Linked DNA regions of Prochlorococcus marinus XMU1405. The main gene of each other region encodes a partner of the protein of the gene in region 2 in a complex. Links are inferred from orthologs where the notes say so. Each region holds a gene or a part of one and is shown on either strand. Other genes may lie near its edges. The genes, in order: HA148_RS01545 and HA148_RS00920.

Region 1 (16,744 bases), 120 kb from region 2 along the record:
CTAAATATAAACAAATGTTATTTGAACAAACTGACGAGAACGAAGAGATCTCCACAGCTTCAGCTGAAACAGTATAACTTCACTTATTTATTTTGTGCACGCATATTAGAATTTAAGCCTCATTATTCTTATACAAGTATTTTTAATTAACAATAATTGATTTGTAACGATAATCTAATTTAGGATATTTAGTAATTCCAAAATAATTTGTAAATGAGTGATTTCATTTTCACTTCAGAATCTGTAACTGAAGGTCATCCTGACAAAATATGTGATCAAATTAGTGACGCTGTTTTAGACGCTTTATTGACAGAAGATCCAGAAAGCAGAGTTGCATGTGAAACTGTTGTAAATACGGGTCTTTGTTTACTTACTGGAGAAATAACTTCAAAAGCAAAAATCGATTATATAAAACTTGTTAGAAATGTAATTAAAGAAATTGGATATGAGGGCTATAGAGCAGGTGGTTTTGACGCAAATAGTTGTGCAGTTTTAGTAGCACTTGACGAGCAATCACCAGATATTTCTCAAGGAGTAAACGAAGCAGATGATATTAACGATGATTTGGAAGATAATACAGGTGCTGGCGACCAAGGCATAATGTTCGGCTATGCATGCGATGAGACGCCTGAATTAATGCCCTTACCGATTAGCTTGGCTCATAGATTAGCCATTCAACTTTCTAAGGTAAGGCACGAAAACGTACTTAATTATCTACTCCCTGATGGTAAAACTCAAGTAAGTATTGATTATAAAAATGGAGTACCACTATCGATTAATACCATTTTAATTTCAACTCAACATAATCCTGAGATAGATGGTATTACAAATGAAGAAGAAATTCGTCAAAGAATAAAAGAAGATTTATGGAAGAATGTTGTAATTCCTGCTACTGAAGATTTAGAAATCAAACCAAACATTCATACAACAAGATTTCTAGTAAATCCCACGGGCAAATTTGTCGTAGGGGGGCCTCAAGGTGATGCCGGACTTACTGGAAGAAAAATTATAGTAGATACATATGGCGGTTACGCAAGACACGGAGGAGGGGCATTTTCGGGTAAAGATCCCACAAAAGTGGATAGATCAGCTGCTTATGCAGCACGTTATGTAGCTAAAAGTATAGTTAAGGCAAAATTAGCAAAAAAGGCAGAAGTACAATTAAGTTATGCAATTGGAGTTGCAAAACCGATCTCCATTCTTGTTGAAACTTTTGATACTGGCGTTATTTCACAAGCTAATTTGACTGAGCTCATTAATAAGAACTTTGATTTAAGGCCAGCAGCAATTATAAAAGAATTTGATCTAAGAAATCTACCTCAAAAAATGGGTGGTACATTTTTCAGAAAGACTGCATCCTATGGACATTTTGGCAGAAGAGATCTAGATCTCCCTTGGGAAAAGGTAGAAGAAAAAGCAGCCCAATTAGCGGAGGCTTCCAAAGTATTTTTATAAAAATATTTATTCTATGCCTGATAATTTTTATGGGGGATTAGATTTTGGAACTAGTGGCGCAAGAATATCTATAATAAATTTTCATAAAGAATTGATATATTCAAATTCAGTTCCTTATTTATGTAGCTTTAAAAATCCAAATTCTTGGACTAATTCTTGTGAAAAACTCTTAGGGTGTTTACCTATTGAGGTAAGAAGTAACCTTCAAAAATTGGCTATATCTGGCACATCAGGAACCTTAACGGCATCAAATTTACGAGGAGAGCCAATAGGAGAAGCAATATCTTATGACCAAGCATGTAATGAAAATAAGATCCTTCTTGAATCATTAACTTCTGGAGAAGATCATCTGCGAACTCCATACAGTAGTCTTGCTAAAGCATTAAAACTAATAGATAAATATGGGACAAATATACTTTTACGACATCAATCTGATTGGATCACTGGTTGGTTTTTAAAAGATTGGACTTATGGAGAAGAAGGTAATAATCTAAAACTTGGTTGGGATCTAAAAAAAGAATCATGGCCAAAAAGCTATCTCAATACTTCATGGGGGAAATGCCTGCCTCAAATAATAAAAAGTGGGAAAATTATTGGACAAGTGAATTTTGATTTAGCAGAGAGATTTAACTTGAATAAGAATTTAATATTAATCTCAGGCACTACTGACTCTAATGCAAGTGTGATAGCTGCAGGTTTAGGCAAAGAAGATGGTCTTACGGTTTTAGGAACAACTATTGTAGTTAAGAAAATTATTGATAATCCTATAAAAAAACAAGGAATTACAAACCATAGAGTAAACGGCAATTGGATATGTGGAGGAGCATCAAACGCAGGCTGTGGTATATTGTCTCAGTTTTTCTCTGATTTAGAAATAAAAGAACTCAGTCGACAAATAAATCCATCAAAAAACACTTCTTTAAATCTTTTACCTCTTAATAGTAAAGGAGAAAGATTTCCTGTTAATGATTCTAATTTAAAGCCGATACTTTGTCCAAGGCCAGTAAGCGACTCACTTTATTTACATGCATTATTCGAGGGTCTAGCTAAGATCGAATTGAAAGGATGGGAAAAGCTAGGCGAACTAACAGGTTCACTTCCAAAAAAAATTATTACTATTGGTGGAGGCTCAAAAAACCCTCAGTGGAGAAAAATAAGAGAAAATATTATCAATATACCAATAGTTTCATGTAAAAAAACTACTTCATTTGGGACAGCCTTGTTAGCGATGAACTCAAAATAAAAGTTTTTTTTAGATATTTGATGAAGATATAAAATTTTTAATTAAAAGGGTTTCACAAACTACACATCTTAATTTAGAGTATATAGGTTAGAGCCGGGATAGCTCAGTTGGTAGAGCAGGCGACTGAAAATCGCCGTGTCCCCAGTTCAAATCTGGGTCCTGGCACCTTTAAAACCCCTTCTATGAAGGGGTTTTATATTTTCTAAAAAAGTAGAAACTTACTTTTTATTTTGTTTCTAGAATTTAAGATTTGTTAGTTTTCTACTCTGCAGACTTGACCAATAACACCCAAAATCAATTCATCTCCATTTGGATCTTGCCAATCAGCTAAATCATTAAAATTACTATTTACTTCATCTATAGAGACATCAACGTCTCTAAATGATTTTTCAAAACAATTTATATCCATTGTATAAAGTATATCCTTAGTAATTTCACTTTTTGTTTTGGGAATATATTTACTCAATACTCTCACAGAACCATCCTCATTCCTTTTAATACTTTGCCTGTCCCACAACTGTTCGCCATATTCACTTTTAGGGACTCCAACCCATTCATGAGGCAAAGCATTTGCTTGTTTTATAAAAAAACAAATGGGAACGATTATTGACAGAACTAAACCAATGCTATTTCTAATAAATATTGAACTAACTTTATTCTTAGAATCAACCATGAATACTTGTTAAATACAAAAATCTTTTATCTAGAGTAGATATAAGATTAAAAATTTGTAAAAATTTTTATTGATTAGTATTTCTATTATAGATAGAATCAAATATTAAATTCAAAACTTACTTCCCATAAGTTAATTATAAAGATAATGAATAAAATACAAAAATTTCTCTCAGTAGTTTTTTTTATAGCAATATTCGTTGTATTGATTTACTTAATCCAAAATTATGGGATTGAACCTCTTAGAAACAAAATAGAAAGTATGGGAATTTGGGCGCCTTTTGGAATATTCATACTTAGAGGAGTAAGTATTATTTTGCCCGCTCTTCCAAGTTCAGCTTATTCTCTGCTAGCTGGTTCATTATTAGGATTTCAAAAAGGTTATATGACAATAATCTTTTCTGATATTGTTTTTTGCCAAGCTGCTTTCTTTATTGCAAGAAATTATGGTCGGGTTCCTGTACGTAATTTAGTAGGCCCAAAAGCAATGAAAAAGATAGAAAGTTTTAATCAAAACCAGCTAGAAGAAAATTTCTTTCTCATGACAGGTCTTCTAATGACTGGCCTTTTTGATTTTCTAAGCTACGCAATTGGTATTGGAGGAACTCGATGGAAAATATTTACTCCTGCATTATTAATAAGTCTTCTAATCAGTGACTCTATACTTGTCGCAGTAGGAGCTGGAGTTAGTCAGGGAGCAGGATTACTTCTTGGGATTGCTCTATTGGGAATGTTTGCTTTAGCGACTATTTCAGGATTGGCAAAAAATAAAATGCCTAAATAACAAAACAGTTGATAACTCTGTAATCAAAGAAGAGAGATATGACATTTTCGCAAACAATAACTATATAAATAATGATTCATGCAAGAATAGAAATCGATTAATTTTTAAGTTATTAGATGACTCCATTTAGACCAACTTCATATGATCGCCCTGGAGAACAAATATCAACTACTCCTTCTGGATTAAAAGTAACTTCTGCAAAGAGATTAATGGTGGATTCAATGGTAAGAATGATACAAAAAGCAGAAAATCATTCCGTAGAAGAAAAACTTGACGAAGAATCTAACAATAATTAATCAATTCATTGATAAAAGTATAGGAGAGTGGAAATCTATAAGAAGTACTCACACTTTAGCTTTTCAGGAATTTGAAAACTCAACTAGTAAAATATATATAAAACATATCAACAAAAAAAATAAAAAAGTCGTTGCAATTTTTAAAAATTATAAATTTAGTTTAAACCTAGAGAGCATAGCCATTTCTATAAACTGGCAAGCTATTAGTGATTGGGACAATAATGATATCCGTGAGGGAGATGAAAATATTCTGATTTTTTTACCCAAAGATGAAAATTCAGGAATTGTTTTAAGAAATAAAGGTTATACAGAATCCTTTATTTCATCATCTAATTATTTTGTTGATGAACAAAATAATTTACACATTAAAACTATTTATAAATCAACAGTTTCCGAAGAAAGAATTTCCTTTTTATCCACTCATGTAAGATCCAGATTTTCTACTATTAAAAATCTTGAAAATAACTCAGTTATACAGACGTCCCATACTTCAGAGATAAGAAATTTAGCTAGTTTAAAAGATTAATTATCCTTTCAAATTGAAACTCTGTTTCAGATATTAATTTAGGAAGAAAGCCTTTGTTTCCACGCATACTATTAACTGTTGAATGCAAATCAGAGATAGTTGCATCTCGCATTAATTCAAAAACCCTTCTTGCATTTCTTAAAGGTACCCCAAGAGCAAGATAAGTATTTTTAAGATCCTTCAAACAACTTTTTTCTAAAACTGATTCGTCATTAGAAATTAAAAGATAAGCAACAATTCTTAGGATTATTTCTCCATCTCTTAAACAAACGGACATCTTGTTAGTTGTATTTAAAGATATTTTTGAATTAAGTGAATCTTGATTTTCGCAAATCATTGCTGTTACAGCGTCTGCTGCGATTGCATGTGAATTGTTGGTTATTGAGGTTATTGCATCTAATCTTGAGTTTGCAGTATTAATAAATTCTTTTATATTGCTTAAATCATTTAATTTCTTATCGGCTGACAATAGTTGATTATTCTTTGAAACTGACATTCCTGTAGTAAAAATTAAAGACCGATCTTAAGAATAATACAAAGCTAGTAAAAACAATACAATTTCAAACTTAACGCAACGCTTCTTAATTAATAACTTCATTCCAAAGTGATAGTTGAAATAATTCAAATAAAAAATTTTTTTCCGCTAATATGAAACTACATTTTTAATAAAGTTTTGGATCAACAGGATTTAAAATTATCAAAGAAACTTATTTCCTCATATAAAAAGAGATTGGAAAAAGAAATTCTAGACAGAAGTATGAAATTAAAGATGCCTCAAAATAAATTTGAAGAAATAATTAATAACAATAATGAGCTTATCAATTTAAAAAAAACTTTAGAAGATCTAGAAACGGAATCTGAATCTAATAGTAAAGTCTGATTTTTGAAAAACCCTTCCAAAAGTGCCTCAAACCAACAATTTCCTTTTTAAGTCCCTAAACAATCAACAACTTCAAGCAGTAAAACATGTTTATGGACCATTATTAGTTGTAGCTGGTGCAGGCAGCGGAAAAACTAAGGCTCTTACTCACAGAATTGCAAACCTTATTGAGGGTAACTCTATAGATCCCTATAACATTCTCGCAGTCACTTTCACTAACAAAGCTGCCAAAGAAATGAAAGCAAGATTAGAGGTTCTTCTAGCCCAAGAATTAGCTTTTAATCAATTTGGCCAGCCTTGGACAACTCTCAAAGAAATTGATCAAAATCAATTAAGAACAAATGTCCACCAAGAGAAGCTTCAGAACCTTTGGATTGGTACTTTCCATTCTTTATTTTCAAGACTTCTGAGATACGATATTGAAAAATATACTGATCCAGAAGGCCTAAAATGGACAAGGCAATTTTCAATTTACGATGAAACAGATTCTCAAACGTTAGTAAAAGAAATTATTAGTCAAGATATGAATCTTGACCCAAAAAGATATGATCCCAAAAAGATTAAAAGATTAATAAGTAATGCTAAAAATCAATGCTTAACTTCTAATGATCTTTTAGAAAAAGCAGATAATAATTTTGATAAAACAGTTGCAGAAGCCTACAAGAGATATAGAATTTCGCTCTCAAAAAATAATTCTTTAGACTTTGATGATCTTCTACTTTTGCCTGTTTTCTTATTGAGGCAAAATGATATAGTCAGAGATTACTGGCACAAAAGATTTAAACATATTTTAGTTGACGAATATCAAGATACAAATAGAACACAATATGAACTTATAAAATTAATTACGGCTGGGAATACTGAACCAAAAAAATTCTTGAATTGGGAAGATCGATCAATTTTTGTAGTTGGGGATGCTGATCAAAGTATTTATAGTTTCAGAGCAGCTGACTTCAGAATTTTAATTGGTTTTCAAGAAGATTTCAAAACTTCAATCAAAGACGATACAAAATCATCTTTAATTAAATTAGAAGAAAATTATAGGTCATCTGCCAATATCCTTGATGCTGCAAATTCACTAATTGAAAACAACTCTGAAAGAATTGACAAAGTTTTAAAGGCTACTAAAGAAAAAGGGGAACTTTTAACGTTACTCAGCTGTGATGATGAAATTTCGGAGGCAGAAGCAATTACCAATAAAATAAAATCAATCAATAACTATAATCAAAACCCAATTTGGAGAAATTTTGCAATTTTATATCGAACCAGAGCTCAGTCGAGAGTATTAGAAGAATCTCTTGTAAGGTGGCGCATTCCTTATACAATTTTTGGAGGATTACGTTTTTATGATAGAAGAGAAATTAAAGATGCCATAGCATATTTGAAAGTTCTGGTTAATTCTTCAGATAACGTTAGTCTTTTACGAATCATAAATGTTCCTAGAAGAGGGATTGGTAAGACTACTATTCAAAAACTTAATGAACTATCTAATAGGTTAAATATCCCATTATGGGAGGTTCTTAATGATAAGCAAAGTCTTGAAGAAACATTAGGCCGATCATCAAAAGGAATTAATAAATTTACTGAAGTTATGAATGATCTACTGTGTTACCTAGAAAATTCAGGTCCCGCTCAATTACTACAACTTATATTAGAAAAAAGTGGTTATTTAAGTGACTTACTCTCTAGTGGGACTGAAGAATCTGAAGATAGAAGAAATAACTTACAAGAACTAATTAATGCAGCTACTCAATATGAAGAAGAAACAGAAAGTGGAGATGTAGAGGGATTTCTTTCTACAGCAGCCTTAACAACTGATAATGATACGAAGAAAAATAATCCTAACTCTGTAACTCTCATGACTCTGCATAATAGTAAAGGTTTAGAATTTCAAAATGTTTTTATCACTGGGCTAGAACAAGGTCTCTTCCCTAGCCATAGATCAATAGATACTCCCTCACTTCTTGAAGAGGAAAGAAGATTATGCTACGTAGGTATTACCAGAGCTAAAGAAAGAGTTTTCTTAAGTCATGCCAGAGAAAGAAGATTATGGGGTGGAATACGTGAAGCAACAATTCCTTCAATATTTCTTTCGGAAATACCTGAAGATCTAATGGATGGCGAATTACCACAAACTGGTGGTGCTTCAATTAGAAGAGATTTGCATCTTGATCGTTTAACAAGAGTTGATCGAAACAATCCAAATGAATTTGTTAACAAACCAATAAATGCAGTAAGAAAATTATATTCAGGGCCAAGTAAAGGGAAAAGCTGGATAGTTGGAGATAAGCTAATTCACTCAAAATTTGGTAAAGGTGAAATTATACATATTTTTGGGAGTGGGGAAAAAATATCTCTAGCCGTAAAATTTGGTGATAAAGGAAGTAAAATTCTAGATCCCAGATTAGCTCCAATTCGTTATGTAATTTAAAACTCATGAACGATATCTCTGATTACATCCAAGGGGAATTAATCAAAACTCCATTTAATCTATATAACCTTATTACTAAATACATAGAATCTAATAACAATACTAAAGTGGCTTTTGTTGGCGGTTATTTGAGAGATTTGTTAATTAGTAAATTCCACAAAAAATCGTTTTCTAAACCTTTAGATATTGATCTTGTTATTGAAGGATCCTCTATTTCTCTTGCAAAATTTATAAAAAAAAATATTGTAAATGTAGATTTATGTTTAATCAAGGAATTTAATTTATACAATACTGTAGAAATAAATATTAATGACTATAAAATTGATATTGCTTCTGCAAGAAAAGAAATTTATTCTGCTCCAGGCTTAAATCCCACAGTAAATAAAAGTACTATTGAGGAGGATCTTAAGAGGAGAGATTTCACTATAAATTCAATAGCCTTCGAGGTCTCAAGAAGGGAAATCTATGATCTTTTTGGAGGAATTTCTGATATAAAAAGTAAAAGATTGAACTTACTTCACAGTAATAGTATTTCAGATGATCCAAGTAGATTAATTAGATGTGCAAAATATGCTTCAAGGTTAGATTTCAATATTTCAAATAATTCCCTCAAACAATCTCAAGAAACAGTTAGACAATGGCCATGGAAAAGTGCAGAAACTCATCAGAAAATGATTTTCCCTCCCGCACTAGGCATACGAATAAGGATGGAACTAGCTGAAATATACAAACACGATAATTTGACTAATGTGATTTCGATAATTCATAAATGGAAAATTATCTCAATCTTAAATGAAAATATTAAAGTCGATAAAAGATTTTTAAGAGGACTAAATTGGATTAAGAAGTTAAAGGGAAATCATATGCTTTACTTATTAAAAGATTCAGAAGATTTAGAAAAAGCATGTCAAAGATTTTTGATAAATAATAGTGAGATAAAAATATTAGAAGATTATATTAATCTCAAAAAGATATTAAATACAAACCAAAAAAATTTCAATCATTTTTCTCCATCAAGTTGGACAGAATTTATTGAGGACAGAAACCTTAATGATGAGACAGTCAAATTATTAATTTGTGATGGAGGACCATACTGGCGTAATTTATTTAAGTGGTTATTTATTTACAAATTCATAAAATCAAAAAAAGATGGAGAAACATTAAAAAAAGAAGGATGGAACCCAGGGAAGGAGATGGGAAAGGAAATCAAAAGATTAAGATATTTGGAAATTGACAAATTAAATAGAAATTAATTACATTTTTACAACCTCTCCAACCTTGTACCATTTATCCTTTAGAACATTTTCATATTTGCGATTGCAACTAATCAACAAGGGACCACATGTTTGAGGATCTAATAGTAATGATATTCTCTCGTCAAAAGTCTCTTGACCTAATGAATTTTGGTTTAAAAAATTAATTATTCTTTTCTGCTTATTTACTTGATAAATTTTGTCAAAAATTTCTTTATTAGATTCAAAGAAAGTACTTTTAACGTCTTTTCTTATTAAATCAAATACTCCAGGATAAGCTTTAAATGAAAATAAATCTAATAAAACTTTTAGTGGCTCAAGATTATTGCTTTGTCTATATAAATTAGATGATTCAACCATTTCTTTAAGATGTCCAATAAATCCATATCCAGTAATGTCAGTTGCAGCATTGACTAATGATTCTTTAAATTGATCTTGAAAAAGATAAATTTCATCAATCAAATATTGCTGACTCTTTACTAAATTATTAATTACTTCAGAAGAACTACCTAGCATATTAATATTTTGCATTTGACCGGCAAAGTAAATCCCAACACCAAGAGGTCTAGACATCATGAGAATATCTCCAATATTCATTCCAGATTTAAGCCATGGTTTTGCTCCATTTTTTAAAATACCTTGAACTGTTAAAGAAATATCCATTCCTAATGAATAAGGTTTATTTACTAAACTTCTTGCCTCGAAAGTATGGCCTCCAAGTAATTCGCCTCCATGATCCTCAACTGTTGATTTAATACCTTGAAGTGATTGAGAAAAGAGGTAACTCTGAAATTCCCTTTCAACTTTTGGTAATGAAATTAAAGCCTGCGCGGATGAAAGTTTTGCTCCGCATGCCCACAAATCTGAGCAAGCATGCAAAGTAGTAATTTTTGCATTAAGCCAAGGATCACTTACCAAAGCAGGAAATCCATCTACACTTTGCAAGATAATATCTTGACCATTTTGATATATTTCAACTGAATCTTCAGGTGATGAGGCAAAAGAATTTAAATTAGAATTTATTAATGATTTATTCAAAACTAACTGAGGGATTTTAGCTGCACATCCTCTGCAATCATTCAATGAAATATTTTTTTCACTACTCTTCATCATTAGCCTTTTTGATCTGAACTTTTTAATAAATTTGAGATCAATTTTATGCTTTAAAATCCAAAAAATAAAAGAAGGGCCGAAAACAAAATTGCCATAAATAGCAAAAGCCTTTGGATGATGGCTTGGAAATATATTTACTATTTGCAATCCGATCTTTTGAGGAAACCACTTTTTTAATGATCTACCTTCTGTATCTTTTTTTAGATTTTGTACTAATGTATTTACAACTTTTACTGCAAAAACTCCCGATGCTGGTCTTTTTGTTGAACCTACAACTGCACAATCACCGACAGCAAAGATTCCAGAAAAACTTTTTATCTGTAAATTCTGATTTGTAATTATTCTGCCATAAGAATCCGAATCTAATAATTTTTTTTGTGCCCATAACGGAGATGTATTTCCAGTACATAAAAGAATCTTGCCATAATCAAAATTAAGTTTTTCAACTAATTCAATATTGGAATTCCGTAAACTTTTTAGAATTGTATTATTAATTTTTCTTGAATCACATAATAGTTTTAAAGGTCTATCTCCCCATCTTTTTCGCAAAGCATATGATACTTCAATTGCAGCAAGGCCACTCCCAACAATTACAAATGGAAGTTCATTAAATGAATCAAAAATGTCCTCTTTTAGTATTAAGTCATAAGCCCTTAAAAAAGGTTTAATTGAAAAAGCATTTCGATTTTTAACTAGTGATTCAAATTCTTTTGGAATTATTGTTTGACTTCCATGATTAAGCACCAACTTTGAATAATTAATTGAAGGTCTATTACTTAAAACAATTTTCTTTAAATTGAAATCAATATCCTTTACTTCTTCTTCTATAAAAGAGACTTTTGCATTTTTTGCTAAAGATTTTATATCAATTAAACTCTCTTCTAGAGTGATTGATTTTGAAATCACCGATGGGAACATCGCCGAATAAACCAAATGAGAATCTCTAGATATAATTGAAACAGGAATTTCTGGCATTAATTTCGGAAACATTAACCATTTCTTCAATAAAGAAACATTTGAATGTCCTCCTCCAATTAGTACCAGATGATTAAAAGTCATTTACATCACTATGAATAAAGAACATTTATTGCCAATTAAAAAATCAAGATTAGGAGTGATTGGTGGAAGTGGATTTTATTCAATGGATCAAATAGAGTACTCAAGAGAACTTGAAATCAATACTCCCTATGGTAAACCTTCTGATTCAATAAAAGTATATAATCTTGGAAACCTAGAGATAGCATTTATTCCTAGACATGGCAGAACACATAGTTTAAATCCTTCTGAAATTCCTTACAAAGCTAATATTTGGGCTCTAAGATCAATAGGAGTAAGATGGATTATTGCTCCATCAGCAGTTGGTTCATTACAAGAACAGATAAGGCCACTTGATATAGTGGTTCCAGATCAATTTATAGACCGGACCAAAAATAGACCTGCAACCTTCTTTAACGAAGGAGCTGTTGCTCACGTAACTATGGGAGATCCCTTTTGCACAAATTTATCACGTATATTAAGTGAAATCGGAGAAAAAAATATTCCTGGCGGTAGACAATTACATAGAGGGGGTACCTATCTGGCAATGGAAGGTCCCGCTTTCTCAACTAGAGCAGAATCTAATTTATATAGGAGTTGGGGATGTTCAATAATTGGAATGACGAACCACACAGAAGCAAGATTAGCTAAAGAAGCTGAAATAGCTTACTCCTCCTTATCTATGGTTACTGATTATGATTGCTGGCATCAAACTCATCAAGAAGTTTCTGTAGAGATGGTTTTGGATAATCTTAGATCAAATACTGAAGTGGCTAATAAAATAATATTTGAAGTAGCTAAATTAATTGAAAAAGAAAGACCAAAAAGTAAGTCTCATTTTTCATTAAAAGATGGATTGATAACCCAAAAAGAAAATATCCCAAGCTCCACAAAAGATAAACTAAGGATATTTACTGATTCTTATTAAGCTTATTTGATATTAGTGATTATCAGGACAAGGTAAGGATTTGTTAGCCTCCACCTCCAACTCCTTGGTATGAACCATAGAAGAATATTCCTAAAACGAATATAACTGCTATTCCACCTGCTGTAGCGACAAGCCATAGAGGAAGAGTTCCTTCAGTCCATCTTCTTTCCCATGCAACTGCTGGTCTACCGTCGGGAAGTCTATCTGGAATTCTTCCATCTGGTCCTTTTAATTTACTCATGATTTTAATTTAATTGAAAAAGTAACTGGAAAATAATATTCCCAATACAAAAACTGATAATAAACCTAAATAAAGGCTTGTACGATTAAGTTCAACTGGAACTTTGTTAGGATTTTCGTTTACTTGCATGATAGTTAAATTTATCGGGCTACGAACTGCATAGCAGCAATAGAACCTAAAAAGAATACTGATGGAATAGCAAGAGCATGAACCGCTAGCCAACGGACAGTAAATATAGGATAAACGCGGACTTCCGCAGCCTGCATTGGAGCTTGAGAATTAGTCATTGTTATTTTGTTCTTAAATCTAGTTGAGATTTAGCTTCATATCTTTGAGTTACAACAGGTGCTTTAGATTCAGATGATTGGAAATAACTATCTGGACGAGGAGTTCCGAAAGCATCGTAGGCTAAGCCTGTATATACAAATAAGAAGCCTGCTATAAAGATAGCTGGTAATGTTACTGCATGAATAATCCAGTATCTAATACTGGTGATTATTTCAAAGAATGGGCGTTCACCCGTTGAACCTGCGGCCATAATCACAAATGTTTACCATATGATCTTACAGGGTAAAATCATAACTTCGCGAAGAAATTAACAGGTTGGTTACAGACAGTTGCTAAATCTTTCAAAAATTAATTTTTTTTTTATTATTAACTCAAGTTATTTAAGATTAGCTATTCCATTTAAGGATATAACCACGCTCGCCAAGTACAAATCCCTTTTGACTATCTAAAGCCTCCTTATCAAGAAAAACTATTTTAATGTAATTTGTGGGTAATTCAGAAGCAATGGGGTCTTTAATCCAAGTTTTACCTTGATCTTTACTTACTATTAAGGTTCCATTACCTCCACCAGCCCAAATATCACCATTTGGATCCCATCCCATGTCTAGATAATTGTATCCATTAAGAATTGGTATGATAGGCTTTGACCAATTTTCTAGATCATTAGTATCTTCATTAAATCTAATTTCTGCTCCTCTAGAAAGCATCCATAAACTTCCTTCTGGATTAAAACCAATGCTTTGAACTCTTTTGCTACTAGCTCTTTGATGAGCTATCCATGAATCACTATCTTTTTCCAAAGTAGAAAAGAAATTACCTAGACTACTTACACTGACATAATCTCCCTTATTAGTTCTTCTTAAATCTCTTACACCACCAGAACCAGATGCATCTACAACTTTTGCATTCCATGATTCACCACCATCTGAGGTTTCGTAGATAGCACCTGCAGTGGTAGCCAATTCTGCAACATCATTATCGACAGTTGTTATTAGAAATGGTTGGCCTGGTAATTTGTTACCTAGAGATAAACGTGTCCAATTCTTTCCTGCATCAAGTGTATGCATAACTAATGAAGGCTGACCTATTAACCATCCCTCTTCACCTTTAAAATCAATATCTAGGAGACGAAAGTTCTCTTCACTTGGTAAATCTAAATTTCTTTTTTCCCAATTTTCTCCTCCATCATTAGATTCCATAATAAGCCTGTTAGAGCCTACTAAAAATCCATTTCTATCATCTATAAAATCAACATCTAATGCATTAGCCTGGTCTTCAAACTTAATTGTTTTCCAAGGGCTGCTATCACTCATCTTTACTCCTGTAGATGAACAACTGCTCAATACAAAACAAAGAAGAACTGATAAAAGAAGATTGGGAATACTAGTAAAAATTTTTTTCATCTGTATATATTAATGCAAAGAGTACAAAGAAAGGAATATAGCAGCAGCAAAAGCCAGGCCTCCAAAAATCAATATGTTTTTTTGTCCAGGAGGTAAACTATTAAAACCAAACCCATAAACTAAATTTTCTTCAAAACCACTAGGTTTAGATTTGGGACCTATATCCTTGTAAAAATTTTTACCTGCTCGACAAACAGGGCAAGCGAAAGTATTCCCATCCAAATCTGAAAAAGGAGTATTTTTAGGTATGTTTAATTTTTTATTTCCTTCAGACGGATCATAAATGTATCCACAGCTTCTACATTCGAATCTATTTTGTTCTAAATTAAAGACAGGTTGTTCAACTTTTACTCCTGAGATATTTTCAGAAGGTTTTATCTTCTCAAGGTCTTCAACTATTTTGTTTTCCTCAGAGGCTGGTTGAATGTTTTCACTCACGGTTTATTATTGTTCTTTAAGAACTTTAAAAGATTTTGCTTCATTAAGCGACTTTTATTCAAAATTAATTTTTTAAGATGTTTGTATTAACTGGCTATGAATATTTTTTAGGTTTCCTTCTAATTGCCGCAGCAGTTCCAATTCTAGCTCTAATTACTAACCTCATCGTTGCCCCAAAAGGTAGAACAGGGGAAAGAAAGCTTACATACGAATCAGGAATGGAGCCTATAGGGGGAGCATGGATTCAATTTAATATTCGTTATTACATGTTTGCCTTAGTTTTCGTTATATTTGATGTTGAGACAGTATTCCTTTATCCTTGGGCTGTTGCTTTCAATAGATTAGGATTATTAGCCTTTATTGAGGCTTTAATTTTCATCGCAATACTTGTTATCGCTTTAGCATACGCATGGAGAAAAGGTGCTTTAGAATGGAGCTAAAAAAGTGAATCCACAATTATCCCCAAAAGCAATAAGAGAAATTCGAGAAGGAACTTGCAATCCTCTTGGTGCACCCCAAGTTACTACAGATTTAAGCGAAAATATTATATTAACAAGTTTAGACGATCTTCATAATTGGGCTAGATTAAGCAGTTTGTGGCCTCTCTTATACGGTACAGCTTGTTGTTTTATAGAATTTGCTGCCTTAATCGGATCTAGATTTGATTTTGATAGATTTGGTTTAGTACCTAGAAGCTCGCCAAGGCAAGCAGATCTGCTAATAGTTGCAGGAACAGTAACGATGAAGATGGCTCCAGCACTAGTAAGACTTTATGAACAAATGCCTGAACCTAAATATGTGATTGCGATGGGTGCCTGTACAATTACAGGAGGAATGTTCAGCGCTGATTCAACCACTGCTGTAAGAGGAGTTGATAAATTGATACCAGTAGATTTATACCTTCCTGGATGTCCACCAAGACCAGAAGCAATCTTTGATGCTGTTATTAAATTAAGAAAAAAAGTTGGTAATGAATCAATTTCAGAGAGGACAAAAACAGAACAAAATCACAGATATATGACATCTGATCACAAAATGAATCTTGTTTTCTCTGAAAATACTGGGGAATACCTCAACAAAACCTCAGCCAACGTTATTCCTTCCTCTAAAAAAGAAAAAATAACTGAATTGCCTGAAAATACCGAAAAAGCTGAAATTATTACCGAAGATTAATGGAAAAAGAAGATTTAGCCAAATCCTCAGATAATTCAATAGAAAAAGAAGGGGTTATAAGTCAATATTTATCTCAAGAAGGAATTCCAAATCAATCTTTATCTGATGATCACATAGGAATTGAAAACATTTCTGTGGAACCTAACAAATTATATGAAGCAGTTTCAGCTTTAAAAAATTACGGATTCAACTATCTCCAATGTCAAGGAGGATACGATGAGGGGCCTGGTAAAAATCTTGTAAGTTTCTACCATTTTATAACTGTTAATGATTTACAAAAAATCGAAAAAATTAATGAAGTCAGATTAAAAGTTTTCTTAAAAAGAGATTCTGATTTATCAATCCCTAGTTTATATAACATTTTTAAAGGAAGTGATTGGCAAGAAAGAGAAACTTTTGATATGTATGGAATAAATTTTATTGATCATCCAAATCCTAAAAGACTATTAATGCCTGAAGATTGGAGAGGATGGCCATTACGAAAAGATTATATTCAGCCAGATTTCTATGAACTTCAAGATGCGTATTAGTTTAATTTTTTTAATTTGCGGTATAAAAACATAACTGCTCTTGCGAGTCTCCTTT
Region 2 (10,882 bases):
GGAGTCTCGATATCTTTAAACAATCCTTTTTGATTATGAAATATTTTGGATGTCTTACCATGCATAAGTTCTTTCCCAACTATAACCTTACCTCCAAAAGCTTGGGCCAAAGCTTGATGACCTAAACAAACTCCCAAGGTCGGAATATTTTTAGATAATTTTTTTAGTATTGGAAGACAAATTCCAGATTGATCTGGATTACCTGGACCTGGAGATAAGAGAATTCCAGCAGGATTTAGTTTGATAATTTCTTCTAGAGTAATTTCATCATTTCTTTTAACTATTAATTCTTTAGTTATTTCATGCTCAACTGAAAGTTCTCCTAAATATTGAACAAGGTTATAAGTAAAACTATCGTAATTATCAATAACAAGAAACATAGTTATGTGGATTTAAAATAACAACTTAATTTTAGGAACAAAGATATATACAGCAATAATAACAGAATTAATGGAAGCTAATAATACTGCACCTGCAGAAGTATCTTTTGAAATTTTAGCCAAAAAATTAAATTCTTTTTTCACTATTAAATCAACAATTGATTCAATAGATGTGTTCAATATTTCTAATATTAAAACAGACATTATTGTTGCAATCAAAATAACATAATTACTTAGACTAATTTTGAGTAAAAAACCAATTATTAAACTTGTAACTGCAAAAATTAATTGAATTTTAAAATTTCTTGAAGTTTTAAATACATAACAAATACCACTGAAAGCATACTTAAAACTTATAAATACATTACTAGAAGTTTTGTATGATTCTTTTCTATTTTCTAAATAGTTTATTTTTTTTTCCATTGTTTTTTAATCTAATCGAGTAATTAAATATTCTTGGAAATTTAACATATTTTCTAAATCATGCTCATTATTGTGTTCCCATCCCAAAAGATGTAAAAATCCATGACTAGCTAACCAGATCATCTCTCTATAGATTGAATGTTTATATTCATAAGATTGCTCAAGTGCCATCTCTAATGATATAAATATATCTCCCAACTCTATATGATCTAAATTATTTAGAGATTCATCAGAAATAATTGGAAAAGATAGAACATCAGTTGGACCATTTTTTTGCATCCATTTCTTATTCAAAGAAGCAATTTCTTGATTAGATATTATCTGTAGGCCTAATGAAAAAGATTTTTTTTCAAAAATATAATTTGGCAATTCATAATCCTTTTTTTTTAATATTATATTTATCCAAGATAAAAAAACTCTCTCCCAAAAAATAGATTCAAAAATAAGCTTACTTTTAGTATCTTTTAACTTATTTGAATATTGAGAAAAATCATTACATTGAAAAACCAAATCTAAATTTATTTCAGAAATAATTTGTTCTGTCATACATTCTTATACAGGAATATTGGGCTTACCTATTGTGGCTACAAGTATTAATATCCCAATTAAAACTAAAAAGGTTATTGAAAAATGAGAAATACTTTTTGAACCTTTCCTTACCATATTTCTCATAGCAAGCTTTATAAAGCTTGGAGGAGCAACTTTTTTTTCAATATTTTCGTTTTTATTTTTCATTATTTATTCAATAGATTCGTTAGAAGAAATATTTATGCGTAATAATTCATGAATAAATGGTTCAAGTTCACCATCTAAAACATTATCTAAGTCGTTAGTCTCCTGCATAGTCCTGAGATCTTTTACCATTTGATAGGGATGGAAAACATAATTTCTTATTTGATTGCCCCATGCAGCTTCCACAATATCACCTTTAATATCAGCAACTTCTGCAGCTCGTTGTTCTTTAGCAATCACTAGTAGTTTAGACTTAAGAAGTATCATAGCTTTTTCTTTATTTTGTAATTGAGATCTTTCTTGGGTACATCTTACTGAAATCCCTGAAGGCAAATGAACAATTCTCACCGCTGTTTCTACTTTATTAACATTTTGTCCTCCAGCCCCACCGGATCTACTTGTTGTAATTTCTAAATCTTTTTCAGGTATATCAAGTGAAATATTATCATCTAATTTTGGCATAACCTCAACCCCAGCAAAGCTGGTTTGTCTTTTACCATTAGCATTGAAAGGAGAAATTCTTACTAATCTATGAGTTCCTTTTTCATGTTGTAGATATCCGTATGCATATTTTCCATCAATTTCAAACGTTACACTTTTAATACCCGCTTCTTCGCCTTGAGATAATTCATTAATGACAAGACTCATTTGATTATTATCGGCCCATCTTGAATACATTCTCAATAAGATCTCTACCCAATCCTGCGCATCTGTTCCACCCGCACCTGCATTAATAGAAACTACTGCTCCTTCCTTATCGTATTCACCACATAACAATCTTTCAAATTCCCATTTATCTAAATTCTCTCTTAATTTCTTTAGGCCCTGCTTGGATTCCAAAATCATTTCCTCTTCTGGTTCTAAAGAATAAAGCTCAAGAGAGGCATTAGCATCAGAAATAAAAGTTTTCCATTTATCCAACAATTCGAGTTGAGCCTTAACATCATCAAGGATTAACATTTGTTTTTTCGCTTCTTCTTGATTCTCCCAAAATTCAGGCTGAGCAGAAATTTGCTCTAACTCTCTCCTTTTCGCTTTTAATCTTGGAACGTCAAAGACAATCCTGAGCATTACCCAGGCGCTCTGTTAGTTCCGAAAGATCTTTTTTGAAATCTGTAATATCTATCAAAATAGAATTTAATCGTTATTTATAATCTAACAGGCACTTTTGTTTAATAGTATAAACTAAGTATTATTTTAAAAAAATGTCCAAAGTTGAAATTTATACTTGGCAATATTGCCCATTCTGTATTCGAGCAAAATCTCTACTCAAGAAAAAAAATATAAATTTTACAGAATATAAGATTGATGGCGATGCAGATGCCAGAGCATTGATGACTGAAAGAGCTGATGGTAGGAGAACATTACCACAAATATTCATAGATAACGAGGGTATTGGAGGCTGCGACGATCTCTACACATTAGAAAATGAAAATAAATTAGACGCATTATTAGCCTAGATCTTATGAAATTTCTATTCGTAATAGATCCAATAAAAAATATAAACCCCTTAAAAGATTCATCCGCTGCTTTAATGCAAGCATCATCCAAAAAAAATATTGAAATCTGGAGTTGTACTCCTCAAGACCTTGAAGCTAGAGGTGATGAAGTATGGGCTTCTTCCGTAAAAGTTGGAGTCAATCCGTGGATTTCTTTCAAAGAGAATGATTGTATCCCTCTCGCCGAATTTAATTGCATTTGGATGAGAAAAGATCCCCCTGTTAATGAGGCTTATTTGTATGCAACACATCTTTTAGAAGTTGCCGAAAGAAAAGGAGTAAAAGTAATTAACAAACCTTCATCATTAAGAGCATGGAATGAAAAGTTAGGTGCTTTGAGATACAGCCACTTAATGGCACCTACAATAGTTGCGAGTAAGGTAAAAGATCTTATTAATTTTGCAAATATAAATAATGAAGTAGTTATAAAACCTCTGGGAGGAAAAGGTGGTCAAGGTGTTATAAGGATAAATAAAAATTCTCCAGGAATTAAATCAATCATTGAATTAATCACTTCTCAAGAAGAATTACCCGTTATGATGCAAAAATTTATTCCTGAAGTCATAGATGGTGATAAAAGAATAATTATCGTAAATGGTGAAGCAATTGGATCTATAAATAGGATTCCTCAAGGAGGCGATTTTAGGAGTAACTTAGCGATGGGAGGGAAAGCTCAACCAACAATATTAACAGAAAAAGAAAAAAGTATCTGCTCAGAATTATCTCAACACTTTAAAGATGAAGGTTTATTTTTTGTAGGTATTGATGTAATAAATGGAATGCTGAGCGAGATTAATGTTACCAGTCCAACAGGTTTAAGAGAAATAGAAAATTTATCCAATAAGAATGTTTCAGTGGAAGTAATTGAAAAATTAGTGGAAATTATCTAGGATTTTTAGCGAAAAATATTTGTTTTACTATAGTTTCAAATTTTAATTTAATCTCATCTATTTCTTTATCTAAAACTGAGCCTGAAACTATACCTGAACCGGCAGTAAATTCAATATTTTCTTCAATATATCTTGCACCTCTTATGGCTAAAAGAAATGATGCATTTCCTGATGCATCAACCCAACCCATTGGAGAAGCATAATTTCCTCTAGGAAAAGACTCAAGAGTGTTTATCCAATCCAATGCTGCATTTTTTGGGTATCCACAAACAGCCGGAGATGGATGTAAGTTTTTAAGTAATTCAAAAGGACATAAATTTTCAACTTTTGAGAAAATAAGTGTTTGCAAATGAGAAATATCTCCGAATGAATTTACCTTGATATCACTTTTTTTAAAGTTTTTTATTTTTGAAACTTCTAAACATTTAATCAAATACTCTGTTACATAATTATGTTCCTTTAAGTCTTTAGTACTTTTTAGTAATTTCTTAATATTTGAATTAGTAGAGATAGTTCCAGCGAGAGCCTCCAAAGTTAAATTAGGTTTAGTAAAAGAAAATACTTTTTCTGGAGATGCTCCAAACAAAATATCCTTACTATTTCTTTTCCAAACGTATCTGCATGTATTTGAATGATTCTTTTTTAATCTTTTTAAAATTTCTACTAAATCTAATTTATTTTTAAATTTTATTTTAATCCTATTCGCTAAAACTATCTTTTCGAGAATACCTTTTTCTACTAATTGAATTCCTTTATTTAATACTTTTTTCAAATTTTTATTAGAAGTTTCTAAGGAGTGCAAGAAATCATCAATAATAGGAAAATCAAAACTAGTTTTTAAGCCAGATGATTTTATTAATTCTGGCTCAGAATTAATAACTTGATTTCTAATTGTCCATATTTCTTCAATTAATGTTCTTAATGATGATTTACCTTCAACATGACCATTGATTCTTAACCAGCAATTCTTATCACTTTTAGTAATTAATATTTTTGGCAAGATGGCTTCCAAACAAGGGATATCTGAAGGTAAATTCTTATTATTCAAATTTTCAGAAAAAGAAAATAAATATATTATTTTTGAAAGTGCAGAATTATGTGATTCATTAGTTAAGTTAATTAAATTTTTAAAATTCTCAGAATTAAACTCTTTTGCCACCTCAAATCTTTTTGGACCATCCAAAGTAACATATTTACATTTCTCAAAAGCAATATATGAAATACCATTAGATTCCTCCCAAAATGAAGAAAAAGAATATTTATTTATCAACAATTCATATACTTGTAATAAATCAATAAAAGGAATCTCAACACAAATACTTACTAATCCAGAATTCTCCACTTTCTTATCGAAAGAGGAAAATATATCTTTTAAAAAATCTGTTAAGTTTAAATCATTTTTCATTACTTATTGAAAATAACTAAAAATCATGCAATAAAGTAAAAAATGTAACTCAATTTATAAACTACATTTAATAATGATCGAATTTTATGAGTTAAATAAAAATGGACGAAGATAAAAAAAAATTATGGAAACAAGCGATAAAATGGCCTCTTTATTCTGTTGCCATACTTCCGGTTTTAATAACAGGGGCTTATATACTCAATCAATATGAGAAGGTAAAAATTTATAATTTGATTGCATTTACTTTAGCTGCAATTTTTATATTACTTTGGGAAAACCTAACTAATGATTTATTCGACGCAGAAACAGGAATCGATGAATTTAAATTCCATTCAATTGTAAATCTTATAAAAAATAAAAAAATAATTTCATTTATTGCATATTCATCTTTAGTTATTGGTTTAATAATAATTTCAATTATTTCATTATCAACAAGTATAAACATTTTGATTTTGGTAGCATCTTGCTGCTTCTTAGGATATTTATATCAAGGACCTCCTTTTAGATTTGGCTATCAAGGTTTAGGAGAACCATTATGCTGGCTTGCATTTGGACCTTTTGCCTACTCCGCAGTCTTAATTGCATTAAATCCTTTTAATATTTACTTCGAAGATATTCCCTGGAAAATTTCTTTATTACTTGGATCAGGACCTTCATTAGCAACAACTCTTGTATTATTTTGTTCTCATTTTCATCAAATTTCTGAAGATAAAAAGCATGGGAAAAATTCACCTTTAGTTCGCCTAGGAGCAAAAAAAGGTTCTCAATTTGTGCCTTGTATAATTTTTACAATATATATTTTTCAACTTTTAACTATAATTACTGGATTTATTCCAGTGTTTTGTATCCTTTATTTGATTAGTTTTCCTCAAGCAATAATACTTATAAATTTATTAAGATCTTCATATAAAAAACCTTCTGCAATAAAAAATTCCAAATTCGTCGCAATAAAATTTCAAACTCTTAATGGAGTTGGCTTAATCACAGGATTAATCTTTAATTATTTGATTAATAAATGAACTTAATATTTAAAAAAAAATCTTATAGCTTTAAGTTATCCACAAAAGTAGAAAATTCTAAAACGACTTATCTTACAAAACTTGGTTGGATAATTAAATTAACAAGTAATGATAAAAAAATTGGGTTTGGAGAAGTTTCACCACTTCTAGAAGAAGACTTAAAAAAATGTGCAAAACAACTAAATATGATCCCTGAGAATGTAGAAGTATTAAATTTATCTGAGCAAATAAATATTTTTCACCCATGCATTCAATCTGCAATAAATTCTGCATTAGCTGAGATAAATGGAAAAATAATTTTTAAAGAAAACTATGCCTTTGATGAAATTGATAAAACAGCCATACTTTTAAAGTCTAAAAATGTAATTTCAGAGCTAAATGAAATTAAAAAAAAACAATCTAATATTGGAAAATCATTAACCATAAAATGGAAAGTAGCATTAAGAGATAACCATGAGGAAGAAGCAAATTTAGAAGAAATTTTAAGCCAAATAGGTAATAATATTTATTTGAGAATAGATGCTAATGGTTCTTGGGAGAGAAAGATAGCCAATAGATGGGCTGATATTTTGAAAGATAATAAAAATATAGATTGGATAGAACAACCTCTCTGTGTTGACGATATTGAAGGAATGAAAAAACTTAACAAAAAAATTCCAATAGCCTTAGATGAATCACTTTTAAAATTTCCAACTTTGATTGATGAGTGGAAGGGTTGGCAAATTCGAAGGCCCTCTCAAGAAAATAATCCAGTTAAGCTTTTAAGAGAATTAGAACATAAAAAAGCTTTAATATCTATAAGTACATCATTTGAAACTGGAATAGGTAAGAGATGGCTTTATCATTTATCGTCTTTACAATTACAAGGACCAACTCCAAAAGTTCCTGGTTTAGCAATGAATAAATTCCCTAATTCGTTTCTATTTTTAAATGACTCAAAAAAAATATGGGATCAATTATGAAAAATAAAATTTATACTATTGAAGTTGAAAATAACGAACCTCAATCTGTAGAGAAAATTATTGAAAAAATTAGAGAGAATAAAATTATTTATGTAAAAAGCAAATTTTATGAAGACAAATATGTATTAGATGCAATTACTGAAAATGGACCGGCAATTATCTTAAACAGTAGTGGGAGTTCTGGAACACCAAGACAATGTTTTCACCATTTAGATAATCTTAAATTATCTGCAGCTGCATCGGGTCAATGGCTAATAGAGCAAGGATTTGAATTGCAAAACTGCTTAATTTTAAATACTTTACCCCTGAACCATATAAGTGGATTAATGTCAATTTTTAGAAGTCAAACTTGGGGATGTGATTGTATTAATATTTCTCCAAATTTTATAAAAAACACTCGAAAACTTTTACTTTTTACAATTAAATCTAAAAAAAACAAAAAACACTTGATTACGTCATTAGTACCTACGCAATTACAAAGACTTTTAGCACAAAAAGATGGAATTAGTTGGCTAAAAATTTTTGATCTAATTTGGGTCGGTGGAGCTTCAATTTCAGACGAAACTGCAGGACAATGTATACAAGAAAAAATAAAATTAGCTCCTTGTTACGGCTCAACTGAGACTTCGGCAATGGTTACGAGTTTAAAACCAAAAGAATTCTTAATGGGTTTTAAAAATGTTGGAGAAATACTACCTGATACAAAAATAAGAATTAACGAACAAGGATTAATCGAAATTAAATCAGCCAGAATTGGAATCGAAATAATAGACTCTTCAAAAACGAAAAATTTCAAAAATAAAAATGGGTGGTGGTGCACCGGTGATTTAGGTGAAATTAATCAAATCAATAATTCTTTATATTTAAACTTTCTTGGAAGAAGTGATAACGCATTTAATTCAGGAGGAGAAATCGTTTTTCCAAAAGTAATTGAATCTAGATTAAATGATTTCATTATGAAAGAAAATATCCCAATTAATAAATTCAATATTTCAAAAGTATCTAACAAATTATGGGGAAATAAAATTGAAGTAATTGTTGAATTTAGAGAACTTACAAATAATAAAAATATTGAAATTTATTTAAATTTATTAAAAAAATTTTCTCAAAGTTGGCCTAAACATGAAAAGCCTGAAAAGTGGATTGTTAAAAGCAAAAATACCATTACAGAAAAAATAAACTATAAATTTAAAAAATAATAATTAGCATTCTTTTAAATTTATACTCACATTTGAAGCCTCTATCCATCTTTCTAACTGATCGGGAAGTTCAATTTTATTTCTTGAATCAACATCTAAAGAACAATGTATAATTTTCCCTTCGGCTACTTTATTTCCGTTTTTTATAAAAAAGCTATTTACTTGGAACAAATAAGTATTAATTTTATGAGGGGCAATTTTTACTTTTAAGAAATCTCCAATTTTTATAGGAGCAAGAAAATTTGCTTCACAATTAACTATGGGAAAAATAATTTGACTTTTACGTGTAGAAAAATCTGGAAAAATATCTTGATAAGGGATCCCATAAATTTCAATACTTTCTTCCCAAGCTTCGTGCGACCATTTTAATAAGTTATGAAAATGAATTACACCTGCAGAATCACAATCACCAAATCTTACCTTCTTCTGCAATATTAACCAATCAGCGGGTTTCATTTAAAGAAATTATCTATCAACAGATCCCATAATGACATCTATTGAACCAAGGATTGCCATAATATCAGCGATTTTGGCACCTTTAAGAATATGAGGCAATATTTGCAGATTATTTAAATCAGCTGCTCTGATTTTAAATCTCCATGGGGTAACTTCATTATTTCCTTGAATAAATACACCTATTTCTCCTTTGCCGGACTCTAATCTTGTATATAATTCTCCGTTAGGAATTTTAAAAGTTGGAGCAACTTTCTTAGCTACATATTGATAGTCAATACCGAATATTTCACTTTTCTTATCTTCAGTCGCCATTCTTTGAGCTTCTAAATTTTCTGTTGGACCTCCTGGAATCATTTTGCAGGCTTGGCGAATGATGCTTAGTGATTGTCTCATCTCTTCAACTCTTACTCGATATCTCGCATAACAATCTCCTTCTTTTTCAGAAGCAATCTGCCAATCAAAATCGTCATAACATTCATAACTATCGACTTTCCTTAAATCCCAGGAAACCCCAGAAGCTCTTAGCATTGGCCCAGACAAAGACCAATTAATTGCCTGGTCTCTTTGTATTGTTCCAAGACCTTCAATTCTTTTTCTAAAAATTGGATTATTTGTTATTAATTTTTCGTATTCATCTATCTTAGGACCGAACCAATCGCAAAAGTCTATACATTTTTCTAACCATCCATATGGTAGATCACATGCTACTCCACCTATTCTAAAGAAATTATTATTTATTAGTCTTTGTCCAGTAGCAGCTTCCCAGAGATCATAGATCATCTCTCTTTCTCTAAAAATATAGAAAAATGGAGTTTGAGCACCTACATCTGCTAAAAAGGGACCAAGCCATAAAAGATGATTAGCAATACGATTTAGTTCGAGCATGAGAACTCTGATGTAACTAGCTCTTTTGGGAACTGGAATATTAGCTAATCTCTCAGGAGCATTTACTACAATAGCTTCATAAAACATTCCTGCGGCATAATCCATTCTGCTTACATAAGGGACATACATTACATTTGTCCTATTTTCAGCTATCTTTTCCATTCCTCTATGTAAATATCCAATTACCGGCTCACAATCAATGACATTCTCACCATCAAGAGTTACAACTAACCTTAAAACCCCATGCATTGAGGGATGGTGAGGGCCAAAATTGACCACCATTGGTTCTGTTCTAGTCTCTAGCTGAGCCATTCAAAATTTAACTTCTAAACAAATCTTAGTCGAAAGTTATGCAAAATGACCTATCTGATTCATCTTTTTTCAATCATAAATCAGTTATGACAGATGAGATTATGGCCTCATTAGAGCATTACCCACTGATACATAACAATCGACTTAAGGGAATAGACGCAACTTTAGGCGGAGGCGGGCACTCTTATCAATTATTGAGAAAATATTCTGATTTACATATAATTGGACTTGATCAAGATCCATTCGCGAGAAAATCAGCATCAAAAAAACTTGATGAGTTTAAAAATAGGATTGATATAAGGGCTTCAAATTTTGCGGATTTTGTACCAAAAGAAAAAGTTTCTTTTGTGATTGCAGATCTTGGAGTAAATAGTAACCAAATTGATGACCCTAAAAGAGGATTTAGTTTCCAAAAAGATGGTCCACTTGATATGCGCATGAATCCTTTTCTTGATGTTGATGCAGAAAAATTAGTTGAGGCTTTAAATGAAAAAGATCTAGCTAATCTAATATATAAATACGGAGAGGAGAGATTATCAAGAAAGATTGCTAGGAAAATAAAATTGGATTTGAAGGAAAATGGGAAATATTCTGGAACAAAAGAGTTAGCTTATTCTATTGCAGGCTGCTTCCCACCAAAACAAAGACATAAAAAAATACATCCAGCAACAAGAACATTTCAAGCACTAAGAATTGCTGTTAATAAAGAAATTGAAGTAT

What was found.
Region 1: the proteins of HA148_RS00920 (region 2) and HA148_RS01545 are in contact, whole or in part, in a cryo-EM structure (PDB 6ZJN), measured with the Thermus thermophilus proteins. The link is inferred for Prochlorococcus marinus XMU1405 from one-to-one orthologs. Residues at the interface, in WP_223903221.1 of Thermus thermophilus: Met26, Thr27, Asn29, Gly31, Pro32, His34; in WP_096411116.1 of Thermus thermophilus: Glu45, Ser46, Asn48, Pro50, Ala51, Gly52, Glu53.

Annotation. Positions count from the first base shown.
Region 1 is NZ_JAAORF010000001.1:283,700-300,443, reverse strand. The notes cover bases 13,837-16,744. They hold HA148_RS01545 (NAD(P)H-quinone oxidoreductase subunit 3), read left to right. Parts: upstream 13,837-15,063; coding sequence 15,064-15,426; downstream 15,427-16,744. Other genes in these bases: HA148_RS01530 (gluconeogenesis factor YvcK family protein), read right to left, coding at 16,686-16,744; HA148_RS01535 (NAD(P)H-quinone oxidoreductase subunit J), read left to right, coding at 16,159-16,689; HA148_RS01540 (NADH dehydrogenase subunit K), read left to right, coding at 15,431-16,159; HA148_RS01550 (rubredoxin), read right to left, coding at 14,558-14,986; HA148_RS01555 (photosynthesis system II assembly factor Ycf48), read right to left, coding at 13,837-14,548. Also shown: HA148_RS01645 (30S ribosomal protein S1), read left to right, coding at 1-77; metK (methionine adenosyltransferase), read left to right, coding at 214-1,455; HA148_RS01635 (FGGY-family carbohydrate kinase), read left to right, coding at 1,469-2,698; HA148_RS01625 (hypothetical protein), read right to left, coding at 2,952-3,371; HA148_RS01620 (TVP38/TMEM64 family protein), read left to right, coding at 3,519-4,154; HA148_RS01615 (hypothetical protein), read left to right, coding at 4,271-4,450; HA148_RS01610 (phycobiliprotein lyase), read left to right, coding at 4,425-4,976; HA148_RS01605 (R-phycoerythrin subunit beta), read right to left, coding at 4,960-5,472; HA148_RS01595 (UvrD-helicase domain-containing protein), read left to right, coding at 5,879-8,287; HA148_RS01590 (CCA tRNA nucleotidyltransferase), read left to right, coding at 8,293-9,540; selenide, water dikinase SelD, read right to left, coding at 9,541-11,712; mtnP (S-methyl-5'-thioadenosine phosphorylase), read left to right, coding at 11,723-12,616; HA148_RS01575 (photosystem II reaction center protein J), read right to left, coding at 12,660-12,857; HA148_RS01570 (photosystem II reaction center protein L), read right to left, coding at 12,867-12,986; psbF (cytochrome b559 subunit beta), read right to left, coding at 12,998-13,144; psbE (cytochrome b559 subunit alpha), read right to left, coding at 13,147-13,395; and 2 more genes. UniProt on the Escherichia coli protein: NDH-1 shuttles electrons from NADH, via FMN and iron-sulfur (Fe-S) centers, to quinones in the respiratory chain. The immediate electron acceptor for the enzyme in this species is believed to be ubiquinone.
Region 2 is NZ_JAAORF010000001.1:168,277-179,158, reverse strand. Bases 8,069-10,882 are described here. They hold HA148_RS00920 (NAD(P)H-quinone oxidoreductase subunit H), read right to left. Parts: upstream 10,163-10,882; coding sequence 8,975-10,162; downstream 8,069-8,974. Other genes in these bases: rsmH (16S rRNA (cytosine(1402)-N(4))-methyltransferase RsmH), read left to right, coding at 10,201-10,882; HA148_RS00925 (acyl-CoA thioesterase), read right to left, coding at 8,513-8,965; HA148_RS00930 (AMP-binding protein), read left to right, coding at 8,069-8,509. In the rest of the region: HA148_RS00980 (anthranilate synthase component II), read right to left, coding at 1-380; HA148_RS00975 (diacylglycerol kinase family protein), read right to left, coding at 393-803; rRNA maturation RNase YbeY, read right to left, coding at 810-1,349; HA148_RS00965 (DUF3285 domain-containing protein), read right to left, coding at 1,356-1,538; grxC (glutaredoxin 3), read left to right, coding at 2,741-2,995; gshB (glutathione synthase), read left to right, coding at 3,001-3,924; HA148_RS00945 (chorismate-binding protein), read right to left, coding at 3,917-5,329; menA (2-carboxy-1,4-naphthoquinone phytyltransferase), read left to right, coding at 5,431-6,348; HA148_RS00935 (o-succinylbenzoate synthase), read left to right, coding at 6,345-7,310; more of HA148_RS00930, read left to right, coding at 7,307-8,068.